One region of the Lysinibacillus sp. NPDC097162 genome, then DNA from elsewhere that is predicted to be linked to it. Evidence: predicted binding sites of a transcription regulator. Region 1 holds the regulator's gene; each other region holds the start of a gene.

What was found. Region 1 encodes LexA, which represses DNA repair genes until DNA is damaged. Its sites were predicted from a motif close to CGAACATATGTTCG; they were not measured.
Region 2: uvrB (excinuclease ABC subunit UvrB) is a predicted target of LexA. The motif match lies at 1,766-1,779, and genes of this name have one in related genera.
Region 3: recA (recombinase RecA) is a predicted target of LexA. The motif match lies at 4,228-4,241, and genes of this name have one in related genera.

Annotation. Positions count from the first base shown of each region.
Region 1 covers NZ_JBIWDT010000001.1:431,088-437,234, forward strand. The annotation lists gene ACIQXW_RS01995 (prepilin-type N-terminal cleavage/methylation domain-containing protein) at 1-206, shown strand, start outside; gene pilM (type IV pilus biogenesis protein PilM) at 318-1,292, shown strand; gene ACIQXW_RS02005 (PilN domain-containing protein) at 1,292-1,885, shown strand; gene ACIQXW_RS02010 (potassium transporter) at 1,882-2,592, shown strand; gene ACIQXW_RS02015 (prepilin peptidase) at 2,651-3,403, shown strand; gene ACIQXW_RS02020 (gamma-glutamyl-gamma-aminobutyrate hydrolase family protein) at 3,416-4,138, shown strand; gene lexA (transcriptional repressor LexA) at 4,176-4,793, opposite strand; gene yneA (cell division suppressor protein YneA) at 4,970-5,284, shown strand; gene ACIQXW_RS02035 (YneB family resolvase-like protein) at 5,281-5,946, shown strand; gene ACIQXW_RS02040 (GNAT family N-acetyltransferase) at 6,027-6,147, opposite strand, start outside.
Region 2 covers NZ_JBIWDT010000005.1:219,713-225,859, reverse strand. The annotation lists gene ACIQXW_RS19360 (competence protein ComK) at 524-1,033, opposite strand; gene ACIQXW_RS19355 (IDEAL domain-containing protein) at 1,262-1,504, shown strand; gene uvrB (excinuclease ABC subunit UvrB) at 1,853-3,832, shown strand; gene uvrA (excinuclease ABC subunit UvrA) at 3,840-6,147, shown strand, end outside.
Region 3 covers NZ_JBIWDT010000001.1:264,801-270,947, reverse strand. The annotation lists gene ACIQXW_RS01285 (YveK family protein) at 1-398, opposite strand, end outside; gene rny (ribonuclease Y) at 785-2,344, opposite strand; gene recA (recombinase RecA) at 3,079-4,146, opposite strand; gene ACIQXW_RS01270 (competence/damage-inducible protein A) at 4,398-5,657, opposite strand; gene pgsA (CDP-diacylglycerol--glycerol-3-phosphate 3-phosphatidyltransferase) at 5,675-6,147, opposite strand, start outside.

The DNA of each region.
Region 1 (6,147 bases):
GAGAATCAGATAAAGCATGTACAGACAAGACAACAGATATTAATAAGTATATAGAGGGAATAGAAGGTACATTTACAATTCAATTAAATGGTAATGATTGGGAAATAACTTGGAGTGAATTAGAGATTAAAGATACTACAAAATATCCTTTTAACAAAACAGGTACATTTACAGAAACAGCATTAAAAAATAGTTTAGATAAATAGAATTAACCCTCCCAACTCACTCAGAAGCGTAGCCAATACTACGCTTCTGGTTGGGAAATGGATGGTTAATGTTTAGACACTTCATTCAGTTAAAAGGAGGCATCTTTTCGCATGTTTAAAAAGAAAAAGAATTCGCATGTGTCGATTGAAATAAAGGATTATGTTTTGCGTGCGCTTGTGGCAAAAGGTGCTGATCCATCGCAGTGGAAGGGCTATGAGTTGCCATTGGCGCAAGGAATAGTCGAAGGTTCAATAATCAATGATGAAATCGTATTGTTTGATATGATGAAAAATCATGTTGCCAAATGGGCTGGCAAGAAGCAAAATGCACGTATTTTTGTACCGGATACTTCCGTGTTGCTAAAGAGTTTTGAGCATCCGCATGATGTGGAGTCAAAAGAGTTAAAAAGCTACGCTGAAATGGAGCTTGGGCAAACGATTCATTTACCATTTCACGAGCCACTTATAGATGTTTATGATCCAACACCGAATGATGGACAAGCGATGTTATTTGCGGCTCCATCAGAAGAAGTAAATAAAACAATCGGGATGTTGCTCGATGCTTCGCTAGAACCGCAAGCTGCCGATATTCGAGCGTTATGTAATATTCGTCTATTAGAGCATATGCAATTACTAGAAATAGACAGAACATATTTAATAGCAGATTGGTCTATAAACGAATTGTCGATTAGTATTTATTCGTACGGTCAACTAGAGTTTTTACGCTATCAATCGTTTGAAACAAACTTAGCAAAATGGCAACCAAAAGAGCAGGAAGAGTTTAATTACTCATTCCATTTAATAGATGATCAAGATAATTATCAATTGATACTAACGGATCAAATTCTTGAAATTGATCGTATTATGAACTTTTTTAAATTCTCGTTACATAAAGGTGAGAAAAGTGTAGATGATATTTTCCTTCTTGGTGATAATCCTTTATTGCCAACGATTACAGAGTTTCTAAGTAATAATTTCACGACGCCCATTACGGTGTTAAATGATGCCATGGTACAAAAATCATTTCCTCAACTTTCTGAGAAGTTTGCGAGTCTAATAGGGCTGGCTTTGAAGGAGGTACACTGATGGTACCTGAAATTAACCTCTTACCTAATTTAGAAAAACAGAAATCAGCACCAATACTCTTATATATATTAATTATTGTACTCGTTGGTATCGTTTTAGCATTCATGATAATTCAATACTTCCAGGCGAGAGGCGAGATTACGAAATTAAATGCACAGGAAATAGAGTTGACGTCCCAGCAAGATCAGCTACAAATAGAATTAGATGGTATACGAAATATGAATGCAGGGTCACTTGAGCAATCGGTTCAATTTGTCAATCATGTAGCTTACCCTGTGACACCATTAATAGATGAGACGCAAGCATTATTGCCAGAGCAGACGTATTTACGGAATTATAAATTTGGTGAAACAACTATAGAAATTACCGCTGATTTTGAAACGATGTCAGCTATTTCAAACTATCTTGATCAATTAAACGTAAGCCCTTATTTCACTGATATTCAAGTTGGAACAATTGAAAATTTTGAGTTATCGATTGGGGAGCAGAGCGAAGTAAATTTGAAGGATAAATATCAAGAATTACCACGTTATTCGGTAACCATTACGTTGGCAATTGATTTTATTTATTTGGCTGGAGGTAGAGAATCATGACAAGCAGCAAAAACTCAGCGATTCTTCTGCTTACCGCATTAGTCGCAGCACTGTTATTTGCACTCTATTACTACTTATTAACCCCTAAATTGGAAGAGGTAGAAGCGAAGGAACGAGACGTTAGTGCACTTCAACAAGAAATTGCAACAATACAGGAGCAAATTGCTGCATTAGATACGATACAGCAATCACATGGTGTAAGTGTGCTTTCTTTGCGAAAAAAAGTGCCTCAAACACGTGCCATTGAAGGTGTTATTCGAAATATCGAAGAAATAGAAGCAGTCACAGGAACTCGGGTTGAAGCTGTAGAATTTAATAATTATGATTCACTCGTGATGGACTCTTCGATTATTGACCCAAACTCACCAGCAAATGAGGAGCAAGCGGTCACAGCACAACAACCTACTGAAAATAGCGAGCAAGCAGATAGTGAAGAAGGGGATAATGCATTACCAACGTCTACTATTGCTAAAGAATCATTACCAGCAGAATTGAAATTAGTGACGTTTAGTATTGATGTTGTTGCTATAGATACGAAGGCAATGCTTGAATTTTTAAAGGAAATTGAAAAAATTGAACGTGTGATGAAAATCGACACATTAGATATTACATTAACTGGGGAAGAGGCCGTATTCGAGGAGGATGCAGATTCATCCATTAAAGCTACTGTTCAGGTAACAACCTTCTATTATGAGGGAGAACAATGATGTAAAGGCGCGCATACTCCAAAGTATGGGCGCTATGTTAGTTTAGGAGGCAATAAAAATGGAAATGGCTTATACAATACTAGTATTTGTATTTGGGCTAGTTTTTGGATCGTTTTTTAATGTTGTAGGCTTACGTGTGCCGTTAAAGGAGTCGATTGTTAAGCCACCCTCTCACTGTACGAGCTGTCAAAGACAATTAACGGCAATTGATTTAGTGCCCGTTTTGTCCTATGTTTTTTTAGCAGGTAAATGTCGTAGCTGTGGACAAAAAATTTCGTGGATTTATCCACTAATGGAGTTGTTAACAGGCGTATTATTCGCCTTTTCATATTGGCAATTGGGCTTTAGTGAAGAGTTTATCGTAGCGATACTATTGATTTCATTATTAGTAATCCTTGTCGTATCGGATTTTGCGTATATGCTTATTCCTGATAAAGTGCTTTTGTTTTTTTTACCTTTATTAGCAATTGGGCGAGTGTTTTCGCCATTAACGCCTTGGTGGGATAGTATCGTAGGTGCCGTCGTTGGCTTTGGCATATTATATGGTATTGCTGTTGTATCACGTGGCGGTATGGGCGGTGGCGATATTAAATTATTCTTTTTACTTGGACTTGTACTTGGTACAATAAATACATTATTGACATTATTTGTAGCGGCGGTAATTGGTATGATTGTCGGGATAATCGTGCTCAAAGTACGGCAACAAGGTCGAAAAACGCCGATTCCTTTTGGACCTTCCATTGCTTTAGCTGCAATTATCGTGTATTTCTATGGGGATGTCATAATTGATTGGTATGTAGGATTATGGTAAGGGGGTATATGGATGAAACCGATTATTGGTATTACAGCATTTGCAGAGGACGATTTATCGTCAAGATTGAATGTAGCCTATAGTAAAAGTGTCATTGAGGCTGGTGGCATTCCACTTATTATTCCACTAGGGGTAGAGGAAGATGTAGCACAAATTTTATCGTTGACGGACGGTTTATTATTATCTGGTGGTCATGATGTGCATCCATTTGAATTTGGAGCGGAGCCTCTACCGAAGCTAGGACAAATACATCCAGAACGAGATAAGGTGGAACTTGCCTTAATTCATGCGGCTTTTACAAGAAAAATGCCAATTTTGGGGATTTGCCGTGGCATGCAAATACTTAATGTTGCGTTAGGTGGAACTTTATACCAAGATATTGATAGCGAATATCATAGTAGTAAGCTGTTAAAGCATACACAACAAGCGGCTCGGGGTGTTGCTACACATTATGTACAAATTACGCCAGATACGTTGTTAAAATCAATTATCGAGGAAGAAAAAATTGCTGTGAATTCATTTCACCATCAAGCTGTAAATGTATTAGCAGAGAAGCTAATCGTTGCAGCGAAATCGAGTGATGGTCTAGTTGAAGCGTTCGTGCACGAAGACTATCCGTTTTGTTTAGCAGTGCAGTGGCACCCAGAAGAACAAGCAGTTGTAGGGGATTTAGCTGCACAGAAGCTTTTTACAGCCTTTACTGAGGAGAGCTTAAAATATAAAAGAGAAGCATGAGTGCTTCTCTTTTTTGTTTGCTAAGTATGAGAATGCATTAGTGTACACGGCGATATAAGCCGACTACTTGTCCTAAAATTGAAACTTGGTCTACAATAATCGGTTCCATTGTAGCGTTTTCTGGCTGTAAGCGGAAATGATTTTTTTCTTTGAAGAAGCGTTTAACTGTTGCTTCATCTTCTTCTGTCATTGCAACGACAATATCACCGTTATCTGCTGTTGCTTTTTGCTTCACGATGACTAAATCGCCATCAAAAATACCCGCCTCGATCATCGATTCACCCATGATTTCTAACATAAATAGTTGATCTTCACTTGTACCGTAAATATCAGGTAATGGGAAATATTCGTCGATATTTTCGATGGCAGTAATCGGTGATCCAGCTGTTACCTTACCAACAAGCGGTACATGGATGACGCTTTGCTTTTGAATTGAATCTTCTGGCTCTAAAATTTCAATGGCACGTGGCTTAGTAGGGTCTCGTCGAATAAAGCCTTTTTGCTCTAAACGAGCTAAATGTCCATGAACCGTTGAGCTTGAAGCAAGTCCAACTGCTTCCCCAATCTCACGTACAGATGGCGGATACCCTTTTGCACGTACTTCTTCTTTGATAAACGCTAGTATATCCTCTTGTCTTTTCGAAACTTTTTTCATGATTGCTCACCTCTTTTTTTATATCATTCTTCTTACTATCTTCTTACTAGATAGTATAGCAGAATGCGAACACTTATGCAAACATAGGTTCGAAAAAGTGTTTGACAAAAACGTCTGTTCGCTTTATCATAAGAACATACATTCCGAACAAACATTCTTAAAAGGGGATATGATGAATGAATTGGTTTAAAAAAAATACACATATTTCAATTTTATTAGGCGCATTTTTACTATTTGCAGGTTATCTTGTTATAACTGATCCTGGAGACATTACTTACACTGAAATTTATATCGAACATGGCGATAGCTTATGGTCGTTAGCTGAGCAATACCGTGGTAAAATGGGTATGGACGACTGGATAAAACTTGTGAAAGCCGAGAACGAATTACATAGCGTAAAAATAGTTGCTGGAAAATCACTCGTTATACCAGTAGTGGGTGACAATCAGACACCCACCAATTCAATTGAAATTGCGAGAAGTGAAAGATGATGAATAAACAAAGAACGGCTGTAATTTACTGCCGTGTGAGCACCGAAAAAGAGACACAAAGTTCTTCATTGGAGCGTCAACAAGAAGAATTACTTCGTTATGCTAAGGAACAAAACTACGATGTGAAAAATGTTTTTTTGGATAAGCATAGTGGGTATGATGTTGAACGCGAAGGATTACTTGAAATGCTCGATTATATTAAAGAAAAAGAGATACACGCATTATTTGTGCAAGATGAAACGCGTTTAGGGCGTGGTAATGCACGAATGGCTGTACTTCATTTATTGCAAAAAACGGAAACAGATGTTTTTTCTATGCGTGATGCAGGGCCTGTACAATTGAATGAGATGGATACGATGTTGCTCGAAATTTTAGCTATTGTTGAGGAATATCAACGTAAAATCCATAATGCGAAAATTCGTCGTGGTATGCGCCGTGCAGTAGAAAATGGCTATCGTCCTGAACATAACCTTTCCAATCGTGGCAATCCAAATGGTCAGGAGCGTAAGGAAGTGCCTATAGAAGAAATTGTGAAGCTACGAAATCGGGGCTTTACCTATGAGGAAATTGCTACGACACTAAGAGGTCTTGGCTTCGATGTAAGTAAGGCAACCGTACATAGGCGTTATCAAGAACATCAAGAAAGGTTAGCGGGCAATTAATTTGCCCTGCTAATCTTTTTTCATGTTTAAAAACACTCCTGATGTAAACTGTCCAACTAGGTAGGAGGGCAAGATTAATTTCATGTTAAAGCTACCCATTCCTCTTGCAAAATAGCGTAATAGTATTCATCCCACCAACCGTCACCATATGGTATGCATTTTTTAAAAAATCCTTCACGTTGCATACCGATTTTTTCCATC
Region 2 (6,147 bases), on a different contig from region 1:
TACGCTTTAGAATTACAATGCATAGAATGGCACAGGAACTCCAGCTATGCAATATCCTCCTAGGCACTGCTAGTAGAACATTAATATATATTTCCTAAGTAAAAACCCACATAGACTCCTGCGGGAACGCACAGAGCGTAAGACGTAACAAACGGCGCCACAGCGACGGTTACGGCTTACGTGTATGCCCGCGGAAAGCGAAGGGGAATTTACGCTTTAGAATTACAATGCATAGAATGGCACAGGAACTCCAGCTATGCAATATCCTCCTAGGCACTGCTAGTAGAACATTAATATATATATTTCCTAAGTAAAAACCCACGTAGACTCCTGCGGGAACGCACAGAGCGTAAGACGTAACAAACGGCGCCACAGCGACGGTTACGGCTTACGTGTGTGCCCGCGGAAAGCGAAGTGGGTTTTTACGCTTTAGGAAGAGTCACATGAATAGAGCATTTTTTGTGACAGCTCCTACTAACCCTAACAAGTAGATATTTTATTAATACTCAAGTGACCCTTCTCCTTAAAATGGTGGATGGTACGGAGCATCGTGGCTAAGTTGTTTACGCTCACCCATATAATGTTTATAAAGCATTGAAGCATTAACAAATTGTTTACTAATCGAAGCATATTTAATAGGCAGCTCAATTTCCATATCATTTTTCAATGTAATAATACATCCTTCACTACTCGGCGAAATATTGGAAATAGCATGGAGTCCAATCCAAATATTGTGTATAGAGTTTGGTGAATAGGTCGGTAAAAAAATGCAAGGAAAGCCATAATCATATGCGACGACTATAGGGAGCTTATGTTGATTACCAAAAAAACGTTTTGCAGAATGTTTTGCAGCTTCATAGGTCGTGCCTAATGAGATGCAAGATTTGCGTAAAACATGCAAAGGTTTGCGTGTCACAATAAGCTCATTATGCTTGTCAATAACTCGAGTGAAAATTTTAGATTCATGCTGAATCGGTTCCAATAAATAAGTATTAAAAGACATTAAATAACCATTCACATAATTTGATGACATATGTAAAAGCCTCCTTTTAATAGTGATTATTTGTAGTGTAAATGACAAAAATGCATTCTGAAAATATAGATATAAACCGAAATTATATAGATAATTGATGCTTTTCCCTAAGGAATTTGCTCGAAATTCCGCTATAATTCTAATAAATAATAGATGATTTTTATTTGTTTAGCGTTGCATTTTAATCTAAATTTTCTTATAATTTAGAAAAGGATCGAGGTGAGATCGTTGGATAAATATTATTCGTACACAGATTTTCTAAAAGCCGTAGGTCAGTCAAAAAAAGTTGATGAGGCAGAGAAATTATTGAACGAGATTTATTTAGATTTATTTTTAAATCATATCCAGCGTATGCATCGTGAAGAAAAGCTAATGGTTCTGATAGATAGAACACTCGATGAACGAGATAAAAAAGCTTTTCACTTATACGCAACTGAACTAGAGGCTTTACACAAAGTAGCAAGTGAATAATATGATAAGACCGCTCTCCAATAACAGGAGAGCGGATTTTTTTGTTTATCTACAAATAGATGTTATCAGCACTATTATGTTTAATGAAAAATTGTAAAATCTTTTATTTTTCTAGAATTCTATGATTAAAGAAAGGGTATATATCTAATCATAGGTATAAAGGATAGAAGTTTGTTGTTTCTGAAAGAGTGTCACATCTAAGAGGAACCTCAAATGCTACATCAACATACACGTACCGAAATTGAAAATGAAGAAAAATAACAAACATTCGTTCGTTAAATGTTCGATATTTTAATACTGCTATGCTAAAATAAATGTACAAATTGGAAGGAAAGGACGGGGACATGCGTGCAAACATTTGATTTACAGGCGCCTTATCAGCCTAATGGTGATCAGCCACAGGCGATTGCAGAATTAGTGGAGGGTGTACGTGAAGGGAAACGACATCAAACATTACTTGGTGCAACGGGGACGGGCAAAACTTTTACGATTTCCAATGTCATTCAGCAAGTAAAAAAACCAACACTGATTATGGCCCACAATAAAACACTTGCGGGTCAATTATATAGTGAGTTCAAAGAGTTCTTCCCAAATAATGCGGTTGAATACTTTGTAAGTTATTATGACTACTTTCAACCGGAAGCGTATGTTCCGCAAACAGATACGTATATCGAAAAAGATTCAAGCATTAATGATGAGATTGATAAACTCCGTCACTCAGCCACTTCTTCACTTTTCGAACGTGATGATGTCATTATTATTGCGTCCGTATCCTGTATATACGGTTTAGGTTCTCCGGAAGAATATCGAGAATTAGTTGTATCAATTCGCACAGGGATGGAAATTGAGCGCAATCAATTACTTCGAAAATTAGTCGACGTGCAATATGAACGCAATGATATTAGTTTTACACGTGGGACGTTCCGTGTGCGAGGAGACGTTGTGGAAATTTTCCCAGCATCTCGTGATGAACATTGCGTCCGTATTGAATTTTTCGGAGATGAGATTGACCGAATTAGAGAGGTAGATGCTTTAACTGGAGAAATATTGGCAGATCGAGACCATGTAGCAATTTTCCCAGCATCCCACTTCGTTACACGTGAAGAAAAAATGCTTAAAGCAATTGACAATATTGAACAAGAATTAGAACAACGCCTTGAGCTATTGAGAGCAGAAGATAAGCTATTGGAGGCACAGCGCTTAGAGCAGCGTACACGCTATGATTTGGAAATGATGCGTGAAATGGGCTTTTGCTCAGGTATTGAAAACTATTCACGCCATTTAACATTACGTGAAGCTGGGGCAACACCATATACGTTACTTGATTACTTCCCAGAGGACTTTCTACTCGTCGTCGACGAAAGCCATGTGACATTACCACAAGTAAGAGGTATGTATAATGGGGACCAAGCGCGCAAAGGGGTACTAGTAGAGCATGGTTTCCGTTTACCTTCTGCACTAGACAATCGTCCATTGCGTTTTGAGGAATTTGAACGACATATTCATCAAGCAATTTATGTATCAGCAACGCCTGGTCCATATGAAATTGAACATACTCCAGAAATGGTAGAACAAATTATACGTCCAACAGGATTACTAGATCCGTTAATTGAAGTTCGTCCAATTGAAGGGCAAATTGATAATTTAATTGATGAAATTCATGATCGTATTGCGCGAAATGAGCGTGTACTCGTAACAACATTGACGAAAAAAATGTCAGAAGATTTATCTGCATATTTGAAGGAAATGGGCTTAAAAGTGGAATACTTACATTCAGAGATTAAGACATTAGAACGTATTGAGATTATTCGCGAACTTCGTAAAGGTACATATGATGTACTTATCGGCATTAACTTATTGCGTGAAGGCTTAGATATTCCTGAAGTATCACTAGTAGCGATTTTAGATGCAGATAAGGAAGGCTTTTTACGTTCGGAGCGTTCTCTTATTCAAACAATTGGCCGTGCGGCACGTAATGCAAATGGGCATGTCATTATGTACGCGGATAATATGACAGATTCTATGAAAAAGGCAATTGAGGAAACAAAACGCCGCCGTACAATTCAAATGGCTTACAACGAGGAACATGGCATTACACCGAAAACGATTGTCAAAAAGATTCCGGATGTTATTCGTGCGACACAGGTGGCAGAGGAAGAGGAGTCTTATGTAACAAAGGCAACGAAAGGCAAAAAATTGACGAAAGCAGAAAGAGAGAAATTACTTGCTACTCTTGAAGTTGAGATGAAGGAAGCGGCAAAAGCACTTGACTTCGAACGTGCAGCTGAGCTTCGCGATACAATATTTGAATTGAAAGCAGAAGGGTGATTGGCTTGTGAAAAATACAGAAATTGTCGTGCAAGGCGCACGAGCACATAATTTAAAAAATATAAATGTCACAATTCCACGTGATCAATTAGTCGTGTTAACAGGTTTATCTGGATCTGGGAAATCGTCATTAGCGTTTGATACGATTTACGCTGAAGGGCAACGTCGCTATGTCGAATCTTTATCGGCATATGCGCGCCAATTTCTTGGCCAAATGGATAAACCGGATGTAGATGCAATAGAGGGGCTATCGCCTGCTATTTCAATCGACCAAAAAACGACGAGCCGAAATCCACGCTCAACAGTCGGAACAGTTACGGAAATCTATGATTATTTGCGTTTACTATTTGCCCGTATCGGCAAGCCCATTTGTCCAAATCACGGTATTGAGATTACGTCTCAAACGATTGAGCAAATGGTCGATCGTCTGCTCGTCTATCCAGAGCGTACGAAAATGCAATTACTTGCACCAATGATTTCAGGGCGTAAAGGGACACATGTAAAATTACTTGAGGATTTGAAAAAGCAAGGCTTTGTCCGTGTACGAATTGATGGAGAATTACGCGATTTAGACGATGCTATTGATCTAGATAAAAATAAAAAACATTCGATAGAAGTTGTTGTCGATCGTGTAGTTGTAAAAGAAGGAATTGCAGCTCGTCTTAGTGATTCGTTAGAAACAGCCCTTCGATTAGCAGAGGGACGTGTGCTTGTCGATGTAATGGAGCATGAAGAATTATTATTTAGCGAACATCATGCCTGCCCATTATGTGGATTTTCAATTGGAGAGTTAGAGCCTAGGATGTTTTCTTTTAACAGTCCATTTGGGGCGTGCACAAGCTGTGACGGTTTAGGAACGACACAAGAGGTTGATCTTGAGCTTATCGTGCCAGATTGGGATCGTTCATTATTAGAGCACGCTATTGCACCATGGGAGCCTACTAGCTCTCAATATTATCCACAGCTATTAAAGGCTGTATGCGACCATTACGATATTCCAATGGATGTACCTGTCAAAGATTTACCTAAAGAAAAGATGGATAAGGTTTTATTTGGCTCAGGTAAAGATAAAATTCACTTCCATTATGAAAATGAATTTGGCAATGTGCGAGATCAGATGATTGAATTCGAAGGTGTCGTTCGTAATGTAGAGCGTCGTTTTAAGGAAACAACTTCCGATTATGTACGAGAACAAATGGAGAAATATATGGCTCAGCAAGCTTGCCCATCATGTAAAGGCTACCGACTAAAGCCCGAAACATTAGCTGTGAAAATTGCAGATCAGCATATTGGACAAGTAACAGAGTATTCGATTCAGGATGCAGATACGTTTTTCAAAGAACTAGATTTATCTGAAAAGGATATGCAAATCGCAAAACTCGTATTGCGTGAAATAGAAGAACGTCTCGGCTTCTTAGTCAATGTTGGATTAGATTATTTAACATTAAATCGTGCTGCGGGAACACTTTCAGGCGGGGAGGCTCAGCGTATCCGTCTGGCAACACAAATTGGCTCTCGTTTAACAGGAGTGCTCTATATTTTGGATGAGCCATCTATCGGCCTACATCAGCGAGATAATGACCGTCTCATTAGTACGCTACAAAATATGCGTGATATCGGAAATACGTTAATTGTAGTAGAGCATGATGAAGATACAATGCTAGCAGCGGATTATCTTATTGATGTTGGACCAGGTGCAGGAGTACATGGTGGACAAATTGTTGCAGCAGGTACACCACAGGAAGTAATGGATAATCCTAAGTCATTAACAGGACAATATTTAAGCGGCAAGAAATTCATACCGCTACCAATTGAGCGTCGTAAACCAGATGGTCGTAAACTATCTATTTTAGGTGCAAAAGAAAATAACCTACAAAACGTCAAAGTAGACGTACCATTAGGTCTATTTGTAGCGGTGACAGGTGTTTCTGGCTCAGGTAAATCAACTCTCATCAATGAGATTTTATATAAATCTTTAGCGCAAAAGCTCAACCGTTCAAAGGTGAAGCCAGGTGCACATAAAGAAGTAACAGGATTGGATGAGTTAGAAAAAGTTATTGATATTGATCAATCACCAATCGGCAGAACGCCACGCTCAAATCCGGCAACATATACAGGAGTATTTGATGATATTCGCGATGTTTTTGCAACAACAAATGAGGCAAAAGTACGCGGCTATAAAAAAGGGCGGTTTAGCTTTAATGTTAAAGGTGGTCGTTGTGAAGCTTGTCGTGGCGACGGTATTATTAAAATTGAAATGCATTTCCTGCCAGATGTTTATGTGCCGTGTGAAGTTTGTCATGGTAAACGTTATA
Region 3 (6,147 bases), 170 kb from region 1:
ATATCGACTGCCATTTCGGGCTTTTTATCGCGGACAGCAATATTGACAACTTGAGAATTACTGGCGTTGGATACAGTAATCTGTTCCTTTAATTTTTCAGGTGTACTATTTAAATTAAGTTGGCTAATCACTTTTGATAAAATAGCAGGACTTTGAATAATAACATTGTACGTATTAATTAAGCGTAGATTTGTTTCTACTTGCTGTACCCCTAACAGAGCTTGATCGGTATTTTTTTGATTTACTAAAAGCTGGGTCTGCGCCTCATACGTTGGCTTTATGATAAAGTAACTAAGAAACGCAGTGACTAATGCTAAGAAAAGCGCAAAACTGAAAATATAGAGCAATTGCTTTCGTACTATTTTCAATACATCTTGTAATGTGATAGTTTCTTGCAACGACCTTCACCCCTTGACATAACATATGCTAGCTAATCTATATCCACTAGTTACATTAAAAAGTTTTATTCAAAAAGTTTTATGGCCTATTATATTATTGATATCTCCCTTTTATTCATGGTCGATAAAGAGACATAGATGTTACATAAGCTTATATCTTCTATTATTAATATGAGGCTTTTCAAAAACAAAAAGCGAATCCAATTTTCAGGAAACGCTTCTTACTAAAACCGATATATTCATTTCACATCTGACGATTTGCATAAGGTCACAATCATCTAATCTAAGTGTTTTTCATTCAAATACGTGCTAAATACAATCTTGTATTCCTAACCAAATAAAAAGAGGCTCCTCTTGATCAAAATCAAGAGGAGCCTCTTATTTTATTATTTTGCATACTCCACTGCACGAGTTTCGCGAATAACGGTTACTTTAATATGACCTGGATAATCTAGTTCTTCTTCAATACGCTTACGAATATCACGTGCAAGACGATGAGATGCTAAATCGTCAATTTTTTCTGGTTGAACAATAATTCGGATTTCACGACCTGCTTGGATAGCATATGATTTTTCAACACCATCATAGCTTTCAGAAATCTCTTCTAATTTTTCTAGTCTGCGAATATAGTTTTCCAGTGTCTCACTACGAGCACCTGGACGCGCTGCTGATAATGCGTCTGCTGCAGCTACTAATACTGCAATAACAGATGTCGCTTCTGTATCACCATGGTGAGAAGCAATACTATTAATAACAACAGGATGTTCTTTATATTTCGTAGCTAATTCCACGCCGATTTCAACATGGCTTCCTTCAACTTCATGGTCGATTGCTTTACCTATATCATGCAATAGGCCTGCACGACGAGCTAACGCTACATCTTCACCAAGCTCAGCAGCTAGTAAACCTGCCAAATGTGCAACCTCCACTGAATGTTTTAGGACGTTTTGCCCGTAGCTTGTACGGTATTTCATGCGGCCCAAAATCTTCATTAAGTCTGGATGTAGATTGTGAATGCCGATTTCAAATGTCGTTTGTTCCCCTGTTTCACGAATTTGTTCATCCACCTCTCGACGAGATTTCTCAACCATTTCTTCGATGCGAGCAGGGTGAATACGACCATCCTGTACCAGCTTTTCAAGTGCAAGTCGAGCCGTTTCACGACGAATTGGATCAAACCCAGATAAAATTACTGCTTCTGGAGTATCATCAATAATTAAATCGATTCCTGTTAAAGTTTCGAGTGTACGGATATTACGACCCTCTCTACCAATAATACGACCTTTCATTTCATCATTTGGCAAGTTCACAACAGAGACTGTTGTTTCTGCAACGTGGTCTGCAGCAAAGCGTTGCAGTGCCAATGATAAAATTTCACGTGCCTTTTTATCAGATTCCTCTTTCACACGCATTTCAGATTCCTTCGTCATTACAGCAATATCAGTCGCTAGCTCTTTCTCTACTTCACTTAAGATAATAGTCTTAGCTTCATCTCTTGTTAATGCAGAAATGCGCTCTAGTTCTGTTTTTTGCGCTGCAACAAGCTCGTCCACTTTGCTTTCCATCTGTTCAATATGCTGTTGTCTTTCAGCTAGAGCTTGTTCCTTACGCTCTAAGCTGGCTTCTCTCTTATTCAGAGCATCATCCTTGCGATCAAGATTCTCTTCTCTTTGCAATAAACGGTTCTCTTGTTTTTGAAGTTCTAAACGACGGTCACGAATGTCATTTTCTGCTTCAGTACGAAATTTGTGAGTTTCATCTTTGGCTTCAAGTAGTGCTTCTTTCTTTAATGCCTCCGCCTCTCGTTTTCCTTCTTCAACGATTGTTTCAGCGACATGTTTAGCACCAGTGATTTTTGAGTCATTCACTTTTTTCATGTAGATATAGCTAACAGCGGCACCAACGATGAGTCCAAGCAAAGCGGAGATGATAGTAATTCCATCCATATGAACACCTCCTCTTGCTATTTGGGTAATACAGGTTCAGTCGGCGCATACAAAAAATGTACTGCCTATTTTAAAGTCATAATTCAGAAATTATACATATTTAATTGTATAGCTAGCCTCAGGCTCTGTCAAGGATAGACGGGCATCTGTTCGCCTATCTGCAACAAAAAAAGTAAGTCATATCCATTAGATGGATATATTAACTGTTACTTTTGAGCTAGATAAAATGCCTTCTTCGATGAATAATCTTTTTATTAGGATGATGGTTACAATACAATTATTACCACAATTACCGTCATCTTAATACAATTATTTTAACTTTCTTTGACAAATGAACATATCGTCTCTTTGTCAGCTGTCCAATCAAAAATTTTATACCCTATTGCACTCATAACTATATCTATAATTTACGTTAGCTATCTATCAATTCCAGTATCGCTACATTCTATTAAACTAACAAAAAAATCGTTCTTACTTCTTATGAGTAAGAACGATTTAGAGTGAAGCGAATTGCTATGTTGATTGATTTCCTTTGTAGGCGCACGCTTTCTGCACAGCACTTCTGTAAGCCTCAACCCTCACTAGCGTAGATTGTTCGTCTTACGTACTATGCGTTACAGCAGAAGTCGCCGACGTGTGCTCTAACCAACTTATTAAAATGTACTAGAATGAACTTCTTGATGCATTTTGTCGCATCTTAAGCATTCTCATTCCTTTAGAAGTGAGAACAATATTTATTTTTTTTCATCTTCAAGAAGAAGCATTAGCTCTTCATCCATTTCCTCGTCATCATGTGCAGCAATTGTATACTGTGTTGCGGCAATTCCGTAAGAAGAACGAATTTTATTTGCAATTTCTTCTAAAACAGCAGGATTTTCTTTTAAATATTGTTTTGCGTTTTCACGTCCTTGGCCTAGACGCTCATCGCCATAAGCGTACCAAGATCCACTTTTTTGAACGATGTCTAATTCTACACCTAAATCGACTGTTTCGCCCTCTTTTGAGATCCCTTCACCGTACATAATATCAACCTCAGCTGTACGGAATGGTGGTGCCACTTTGTTTTTTACAATTTTAATTTTCGTACGGTTACCCATAATATCATTACCTTGTTTGATTGCTTCTGCACGACGAACTTCTAAACGTACTGAGCTGTAGAACTTAAGCGCACGACCACCAGGTGTCGTTTCTGGATTACCGAACATAACACCAATTTTTTCACGAATTTGGTTAATGAAAATAGCGATAGTTTTTGATTTATTGATAGCGCCTGAAAGCTTACGTAATGCCTGAGACATTAAACGAGCTTGTAAACCAACGTGAGAGTCACCCATATCGCCTTCAATTTCAGCTTTCGGTACTAGCGCTGCAACAGAGTCAATAACGATAATATCAATAGCGCCACTACGCACTAACGCTTCTGCAATTTCAAGCGCTTGCTCACCAGTATCTGGTTGTGATAATAAAAGTTCATCGATATTTACGCCTAATTTTTGAGCGTAAATCGGATCTAACGCATGCTCAGCGTCAATAAATGCTGCTTGTCCACCCTTTGCTTGTACTTCCGCAATGGCATGTAGTGCAACTGTTGTTTTACCTGATGATTCTGGACCATATACTTCAATAATACGTCCACGTGGGTATCCACCTATACCTAAGGCGGCATCAAGTGCTAGTGAACCACTAGAAGATGTAGCAATTTCTAAATCTGTTTTTTCGCCTAGCTTCATGATAGAGCCTTTACCGAAATTCTTCTCAATTTGTTTTAACGCCTGTTCTAAGGCTGCTTTACGATCACTCATTATTTTTCCTCCTTCAAAACTGTTCACTGTTATTGTCTATCTCTACTATACTTGTTTTTTTGAGAACACGCAAGAAAAAAGCGAACATTTATTCGATTTTAATCCAAAATAAAAATTTGGATAAGTTTTTCCTATCCAAATTCCCATTTTCAACTATTAGCAATTACACTCCAGTCGTAATTGCGCCCAATTTTTTTCGAGCCTATGCATTGCTTCAGCTAGGGTTCTACCCTACTAAACCAATTAGCAAATTAAAATCGTTTCATATATCCTCGTTCTTCTAATTGTTGCATTAAATAATGAAATGTAAATTTAACCGCACGTAAACGATTTGTATTGCGCATACCTGATAAATGCAGTAAATATGTTATTGGCTCTTCGTCGCCTATAGCAATTCCAATCCATACCGTTCCAACTGGCTGATGGTCATGTGCAGTAGGACCAGCCGCTCCCGTTAACCCAATACCAATATTCGTACCAAATTTTTCACGCACTGCACTAGCCATTGCTGCAGCACATTCACTGCTGACGATACCATAAGTATCTAATAATTGTTGGTCAATACCTAGCTGCTTTACCTTGGCATCTTCTGTATAGGTCACTACGCCTCCTATAAGAATATTGCCTACGCCTGGAATCTCTGCTAGCTCTGATTGAAATAAACCTGCTGTTAAGCTTTCTGCTGCAGAAATCGTTAATTTATTATCTTGCAACATTTCTACCGTTTTCGAGGCAAGTGAATCATCATTTATGCCATATTGGAAGTCTCCTACAATAGCACGAATCTCCGCCACTTTGTCAGCAATAAGCTGTTGGGCTTCCTGCTCTGATTGCGCCTTTGCTGTTACACGTAAAGTTACTTCTCCATCAGCAGCTAGTGGTGCAACTGTCGGATTTGTTTGTGTATCTAAAATATCTTGTACACGCACTTCTAACTCAGCTTCTCCAATGCCATAAAAGCGCATTACATGAGACACTATGACTCCGCCATCATTTAGCATTGTACCAAGCTTTGGCTTCGCTTCAAATTGGAACATCGGCTCCAGTTCTTTTGGAGGTCCAGGAAGTAAAATATAGGTACGCTTATCCTTTGTCAAAATCATCCCTGGTGCCATACCATGATGATTAGCTAGCACCTCGCTACCTGCTAATACAAGCGCCTGCTTGCGGTTATTTTCCGTCATTGAGATGCCTCGTTTAGCAAAAAATTGCTCAATGTATGACAATGCAACTTGATCGATTACAAGATCTAGCCCAAGATGACGAGCAATTGTTTCCTTCGTTAAATCATCCTTTGTAGGGCCTAAACCACCTGAAAAAATGATAAGATCAGCGCGCGATTCCGCTATGCTTATTGCTTCCTCTAACCGTTTTGAATTATCGCCAACAACGGTATGATAAAACACATTAATTCCTAACTCAGAAAGCTGATTAGAAATAAACTTTGCATTTGTATTTGAAATCTGTCCAAGTAATAACTCTGAGCCAACTGCAAGGATTTCAGCATTCATGATTCACAAGACCTTTCTTATTTAGACTCAAGTAATACACGTCGATTTAGATAGAAATAATCCCATCCAGACCATAGTGTAAAGAACAATGCTATATATAGCATTATTGTATCAAATGGGATACCGAAAATCACAAAAATTGTATTGTGTAAAAGAGCAGCTGCAATAGCTACAATTTGTGCCCATGTTTTAATCTTACCAAGCTGATTCGCCGCTACGACTTCTCCACCACCTGCAAGAATTAAACGTAAACCAGTTACCGCAAATTCACGGCTAATAATAACAATAATCACCCAAGCCGGTGCCATACCAAGCTCTACCATTAAAATAAACGCTGCAGAGACAAGTAATTTATCCGCTAAAGGATCTAAAAATTTACCAAACGTCGTTACAAGATCATACTTTCTCGCATAGTAACCATCTACCCAATCCGTCGTTGATGCAATAATAAAAATAAGAGCTCCTACAAAATGATGGACTGGCATTTCTG